3 regions of the Kitasatospora sp. NPDC048722 genome follow, and region 1 is predicted to be linked to each of the others. Evidence: riboswitches for the same ligand, from Rfam matches in the RefSeq annotation. Region 1 holds a riboswitch; each other region holds the start of a gene.
The links. A riboswitch is a leader RNA that binds a small molecule or an ion and turns the genes downstream of it on or off. The one in region 1 is predicted to bind thiamine pyrophosphate.

Region 1 (2,256 bases):
GCGACCAGGCCGGGCAGCTCGGTCGGTCCGAGCAGCGGCGCGTTGTCCGGCGAGCCGGGGCGCAGTCCGGCCGAGGTCTCGACGAGCGGGAGTTCGGTGATGCCGGGAACCAACTCGTGGGCGTCGCGCAGGAGTTCGTAGACCCCGCCGGCGGTGACGGTGGTGTCGTAGCCCTGTTCCTCGGTGGTCGCGCCGATCACCAGCTCGCCGTTCTCGCGCGGCACCAGGTACAGGTGCTGCCCGCGCACGACCGCGCGGACGTTGCGGTTGAGGAACGGCCGGTAGGCGTCGGGGATCCGCAGCCGCAGGATCTGTCCCTTCACCGGACGGACCGCCGGCAGCACGCCCTCGGGCAGGCCGGGCAGCCGGTGGCTGTGCGGGCCGGCGGCGAGGACGACCTGGTCGGCGGTGAGGGTCTCGCCGGTGCCGAGGCGGGCGCCGACGGCGCGGCCGTTCTCGACCAGCAGCTCGGTGGCCTCGGTGCGGTGGATCACGACGCCTGCGCGTTCGCAGGCGTGGACCAGCGCGGTCAGCAGCCGGCGGGGGTCCACCTGGTGGTCGTCGGCCACGTGCAGGCCGCCGCGCACGCCGGGGTCGAGCATCGGCTCCAGCTTGCGGGCCTCCCGGCCGGTGAGCCAGGTCGAGTCGAGGCCGAGCCGCTCGTGGAAGGCGTGCAGTTCGCGCAGTTCCGCGCGGTCGTCGGAGTCCAGCGCGACGGCGAGCGTGCCGCACCGCCGGTAGCCGGTGTCCTCGCCGCCGCTCGCCTCGGTGAGCTCGGCGGCGAAGGCCGCGTACCGCTCGTTCGAGGCCATCCCGAGGCGCAGCAGCGGCTCCTCGCCGTACTGCAGCTCGGTGACGGGGGCGAGCATCCCGGCCGCGACCGCGGCGGCCCCGCGACCGGGGGAGGGGTCGACCACGACGACGTTCCGCAGGCCGCGCTGTGCCGCCCGCCAGGCGACGGCGAGGCCGATGACGCCCCCGCCGATCACCAGCACGTCGGCGCGGGTGCCCGGTGCCAAGCGTGTCAAAGCTGCTCTTCTCCCTTCGCCGGTATGACCCGGATCAGGTTCGGACGGTCGCGGGCCGTGCCAGCCCGCCTCTCAGCCCGGTACGCCGGGCTCCCGTGATGGTGTCCCCACCATAACTCCGGTGGTCCGCCCGGCCGAAGGCCCGTACGCAGGGTGGACGGGCCCGGCGCGGCCCGCCCGTGCGCGGGGCGGACGGCCCGCCGGGGCGTGCGGGGCGGCTGAGTACAGTGGCGCCGTGGCAGAGCTGAGCGGAACTGATCGGGTGGTCGTCGTCGGGGCCGGGCTGGCCGGCGCACAGTGCGCGCTGGGGCTGCGGCGGGGCGGGTGGCAGGGGCGGATCGTGCTGGTCGGGGAGGAGCCGCACGCGCCGTACGACCGGCCGCCGCTCTCCAAGGACGTCCTGCTCGGCAAGAGCGACGCCACCACGCTGGACATCGACTTCCCGCACCTCGGCGTCGAACTGCTCACCGGCCGCCGCGCCACCGGACTCACCCCGGGCGTGCTGCACACCGACGCCGGCGACCTCCCGTACGGATCGCTGGTGATCGCCACCGGCGCGACGCCGCGCGCCCTGCCCGGCGCCGAGCGCGCCCACCTCCTGCACACCCTGGACGACGCGCTCGCCCTGCGCGCGCTGCTGCGGCCCGGCCTGCGCCTGGTGCTGGTCGGCGCGGGCTGGATCGGCGCGGAGGTGGCCACCGCCGCGCGGGAGACCGGCTGCGAGGTGACGGTCGTCGAGGCGGGCCCGGCGCCCGTTCCCGGTGCGCTGCCGAGGGAGGTCGGCGCGGCGATGGCCGCCTGGTACGCCGGGGCCGGGGTGGACCTGCGCTGCGGCGTCGGCGTCGCGGCCGTCGAGCCCGGCGCGGTCCTGCTGGCCGACGGTTCGCGCCTGCCCGCCGACGAGGTGGTCGTCGGCATCGGCGCCCGGCCCGCGACCGACTGGCTGGCCGGCACGGGCGTCGGACTGGACGCGACCGGGGCGGTCGTCGTGGACGAGCGGCTGCGCACGAGCCTGCCGGGCGTCTTCGCGGCCGGCGACTGCGTCAGCTACCCGTCGGCCCGCTCCGGCGCCCGGCTGGCCGTCCAGCACTGGGACCACGCGCTGCAGTCCGGCGAGGCGGCGGCCGCCGCCGTCCTCGGGGTGGACGCGCCGTACGACCCGGTGCCGTACTTCTGGTCGGAGCAGTTCGGCCGCATGGTGCAGTACGCCGGGCGGCACGCCGAGGGC
Region 2 (2,256 bases), on a different contig from region 1:
ATCAGCCAGCGCGAGGGCGCCTCGGCGGTGAGGTTCCAGCCGTTGCGGCCGGCGCCGAAGAAGTAGTCCACCGCCAGCACGGCCAGCAGCGGCACGAAGACCGAGCCGATCAGGCCGAGGAAGTTGGTGTAGGTGTCGGTGAACTTGTCGATCCGCAGCGCCAGCACGGTGGTCAGCAGGCCGATCGCGCCGGACAGCACCCGCCGGTCCGCCCGCGGCAGCAGGTTCTGCACCGACATCGCGGTCGAGTACACGTTGGCGAAGGACTGGTCCGTCTCGCGCAGCACCAGCACCAGCAGGAACAGCCAGCCCGCCCAGACGCCGAGGAAGGAGTCGAAGATCTTGTTCGGGTCGCCGTCGGACTGCAGCAGCGCCATCAGGCCCAGCGCGTAGCACCACACCTGGGCGAAGGTGTAGCCGGAGAAGCTGCCCCAGAACGCCGAGCGCGGCGTGCGCGAGTGCCGGGTGTAGTCGGCGGCGAGCGGGACGAAGGAGATCGACACCGCGATCATGGCGTCGGTGGCGCCCAGGAAGCCGTGCCAGTTGCCCTTGCCCGGGTCGGGCACGCCGTGCCGGCCCAGCTGGACGGTCAGGTAGACCATCGCGACGGCGACGGCGCCCGCCACGAAGCGCCGCAGCACCCGGATCGAGCCGAGCGGCCAGATCGTCAGCACGGTGGTCAGCCCGCCCGCGAGCAGGACGAACAGCCACCGGTAGCCGTCGGTGTGGGCGACCGTCTGCGCGCCCGCCGCGATCGTCAGCAGCTCGAACACGCCCCAGCCGATGCACTGGACGATGTTCAGCAGCGTCGGGACGTAGGACAGCCGGGTGCCGAACAGCCCGCGCAGGTTCGCCATCGCCGGCGCGCCGGTGCGGGCGCCGATCAGCGCGGCCACGCCGAGCATCGCGGTGCCCACCGCGGTGCCGGCCACGATCGCGGTGCCCGCGGCGGCCAGCGAGAGCTCGCTGCCCGGCGCGCCGAGCACGGTGGCGGCGGTGGAGAAGCCGATCAGGCTGACGCCGAGGTTCATCCACAGCGCGAAGTGGTCGCGCAGGCGCAGCGTGCGCGGCGGCTCGGCGTCGAGGACGAGCGGCGCCTCGGCCTTGTCCGGCCGGTCCAGCAGCGCGGCCGCGGCGGCGGGCCCGTCGTGACCGGTCGTGGACGATTCGGAGAAACCCTTGGACTCGGGCGCGCCCGAAGAAGAGGATGGCGAAGCAGGCGGCATGGCCGATACTCCCTACGCCGGCATTACCCGGACAGGTTCCGGCGGTCAGCGCCCCCTCGACGGTCCGCCCGGGATCCCGTGGCGTACGGTCGACCAGCGCACTCTCAGCCTGGAAGGTCCAAGCTCCCGCGTGTCAGTTTGGAGCGACAGGCTAACCGGCACCGGGGCGAACGCCCAAGGCCAGGGGGCGTGCGGTCCGCATCGCGGGACGTTCGGCGGGGGTGGGGGAGCCGCCGCCGGGAACGTGTCGTCGAGCGGGGCCGTCGGTCCCGCCTAAGGATTCTTATGAGTTCTTCAGAGGGGTCCTTACGGCAATCGAATCGGCAGTGCGAAAAACTATGGTCCTTGGTTCTGTCAGCTATGGAGGTCGTCCGTGAGCACCGAGCGCGAGGTTGGGCCCACCGGGCCGCAGGGGGAGCAGCCCTCGAGCACTGAGGCCGCGGCAGCGGCCCCGGCTCCGGACGGGCACAAGCCCACCATGGCCTTCGGCAGGATCCCCGAGCCCGAGGCCCCGGCGGACGCCGCGCCGGCCGAGGGCGGGCACAAGCCGACCATGGCCTTCGGCCGGGTGCCCGAGCCCGAGGCCCCGGCGGACGCCGCGCCGGCCGAGGGCGGGCACAAGCCCACCGTGGCCTTCACCAAGGTCCCCGCGCCGGAGGCGGCGCCCGTCGCCCCCGCCGCGCCCGAGGTGGCGCCCGCCGCGCCGGTCGCCGAGAGCGGCTACATCGACGCCCCGCCGCCGGTCCTGCCGCCCGCCCCGGCCGCGCCCGCCGCCCCGGCTGCCCCGGCCGCGCCGGCCGCCCCCGCCGGCGAGGCCGCCCCGGCCCTGCCGCCGGTTGCCAATCCGTACGCGACGCCGACCCACGGCGTCCCCGCCGCCGGCGCGCACGACCCGTACGCCGCCGCCGGCGCGCACGACCCGTACGCATCCACGGGCGCCCAGCACCCGTTCGGCGCCGGCCGCCCGCTCGGCGGCTGGGGCGCGGGGCACGACACCACCGCCGCGCACGGCGTGCCCGGCTACCCGGGC
Region 3 (2,256 bases), on a different contig from region 1:
TCGTCCCGGTTGGGCAGGCCCAGGTGCTCCTTGGGCGTCACGTAGCAGAGCATCGCGGTGCCCCACCAGGCGATCATCGCGGCGCCGATGCCCGAGGTGATGTGGTCGTAGCCGGGGGCGACGTCGGTGGTGAGGGGGCCGAGCGTGTAGAACGGCGCCTCGTCGCAGATCTCCTTCTGGAGATCCATGTTCTCCTTGATCTTGTGCATCGGGACGTGGCCCGGGCCCTCGATCATCACCTGGACGTCGCGCTCGCGGGCGATCCGGCCGAGCTCGCCGAGGGTCTGCAGCTCGGCGAACTGCGCCTCGTCGTTGGCGTCGGCGATGGAACCGGGCCGCAGGCCGTCACCGAGCGAGAAGGTGACGTCGTAGGCGGCGAGGATGTCGCAGAGCTCCTCGAAGTTCGTGTAGAGGAAGTTCTCCTTGTGGTGCGCCAGGCACCAGGCGGCCATGATCGAGCCGCCGCGCGAGACGATGCCGGTCTTGCGGCGGGCGGTGAGCGGGACGTACCGCAGCAGCACGCCGGCGTGGACGGTCATGTAGTCGACGCCCTGCTCGCACTGCTCGATGATGGTGTCCCGGTAGACCTCCCAGCTCAGCTCCTCGGCCCTGCCGTCGACCTTCTCCAGGGCCTGGTAGAGCGGCACGGTGCCGATCGGCACGGGGGAGTTGCGCAGGATCCACTCGCGGGTGGTGTGGATGTTGCGGCCGGTGGAGAGGTCCATGACGGTGTCGGCACCCCAGCGGGTGGCCCAGGTCATCTTCTCCACCTCCTCCTCGATCGAGGAGGTGACGGCGGAGTTGCCGATGTTGGCGTTGATCTTCACCAGGAAGTTGGTGCCGATGATCGCCGGCTCCACCTCGGGGTGGTTCACGTTCACCGGGATGACGGCACGGCCGCGGGCCACCTCGTCGCGCACGAACTCGGGGGCCAGGCCCTCGCGCAGGGCGACGAACTCCATCTCCGGCGTGACGATCCCGCGCTTGGCGTAGGCGAGTTGGGTCACGGCGGCGCCGCCGCGGCCGCGCAGCGGGCGGCGGGGGCGGCCGGGGAAGACGGCGTCGAGGTTGCGCAGGTTCCCGCCGCGCGGCGAGGTGTGCTTGATGCCGTCGTCCTCGGGGCGGGCCTCGCGGCCGTCGTACTCCTCGACGTCGCCGCGCTGGCGGATCCACGCGTCGCGCAGGGCGGGCAGGCCGCGGCGCACGTCGGGCTCGTAGGCGGGGTCGGTGTACGGGCCGGAGGTGTCGTACAGCGGAACGGTCCTGCCGTTGGTGAGCACCACCTCGCGGAACGGGACCCGCAGATCGGGGCGGGATCCCTCGCGGTGGGCCTTGCGCCAGGCCGGGGTCGGGTAGCCGGTGCGCTCGCTGCTGGGGGCGCTCTGGGCAGACTGCGGCTGTGCGTCGAACGTGGTCATCTGACCTTCACTCCCTACGCCGGCATTACCCGGTCCAGGTTCCTGCGGTCGGCACAGCCTCCGGCCGTCCGTCGACGGACCGTTCAGCGCCCTCTCAGCCCGGTGCTCCGAGCTCCCGCGTCCGCAGGCGGTGTTGCCTGCGCATGACGCCCAACACCGTAGCGAGCGGATCGCCGCAGGTCCAGAGGGCTTCCGGTGGACGGGCGGCGGGCACAGACTGGAGCCCATGATCGGACTGACGGGGCGGGTCACGGGGAAGGTCGGCGCGGGACTGGTCGGGGAGGTGCTGGTTCACGTGCCCGAGCGGCAGGGGACGGAGGCGTTCCTGGCGTACCTGGCGGTGCCGGGGGATCCGCTGCCGACGGGCACGCAGGTGATCGTGGTCGAGTACCAGGCGCCGCGGACGGTGTTCGTGTCGCCGGTCTGACGGACGATCCCCCTCGTCACGGGGCCCGTGACAGGACCGGGACGAAGTCACGACGTCACCTACTGGCGCACCCGCACGAACAGGCGCAGAATCTCCGCTGCCACCGCGTCCGCGCACTCCTGCACAACCACGCGCAGCCACGGAGCGGTGTGCCTTGAAGGGGGAGTCGGCCGATGGTTGTCGGCGTCGTCGCGGGGGCCGTGGTGGCCTCCATCATCGTTGTGATCATCCTGTTCAAACTCATGTGGCGGGTCGCCGAGCCGAACGAGGCACTGATCATCTCCGGGTCGAAGCACGGGGACGGCCTGGGCTTCCGGATCGTCACCGGGCGGGGCACCTTCGTCGTCCCGGGCATGCAGGCGGTGCGCCGCCTGTCGCTGGACCTCAACGAGGCCGAGCTGGACGTCGAGT

Region 2: it holds a riboswitch for thiamine pyrophosphate, as region 1 does, so the genes downstream of both, AB0C76_RS13060 (cytosine permease) here and thiO (glycine oxidase ThiO) in region 1, are expected to answer to the same signal.
Region 3: it holds a riboswitch for thiamine pyrophosphate, as region 1 does, so the genes downstream of both, thiC (phosphomethylpyrimidine synthase ThiC) here and thiO (glycine oxidase ThiO) in region 1, are expected to answer to the same signal.

Annotation. Positions count from the first base shown of each region.
Region 1 is NZ_JBEZGX010000029.1:92,282-94,537, forward strand. It holds gene thiO (glycine oxidase ThiO) at 1-1,028, opposite strand, end outside; TPP riboswitch at 1,023-1,135, opposite strand; gene AB0C76_RS22125 (FAD-dependent oxidoreductase) at 1,264-2,256, shown strand, end outside.
Region 2 is NZ_JBEZGX010000014.1:25,171-27,426, forward strand. It holds gene AB0C76_RS13060 (cytosine permease) at 1-1,226, opposite strand, end outside; TPP riboswitch at 1,219-1,366, opposite strand; gene AB0C76_RS13065 (trypsin-like peptidase domain-containing protein) at 1,600-2,256, shown strand, end outside.
Region 3 is NZ_JBEZGX010000015.1:129,071-131,326, reverse strand. It holds gene thiC (phosphomethylpyrimidine synthase ThiC) at 1-1,418, opposite strand, end outside; TPP riboswitch at 1,413-1,547, opposite strand; gene AB0C76_RS14225 (hypothetical protein) at 1,645-1,845, shown strand; gene AB0C76_RS14220 (SPFH domain-containing protein) at 2,019-2,256, shown strand, end outside.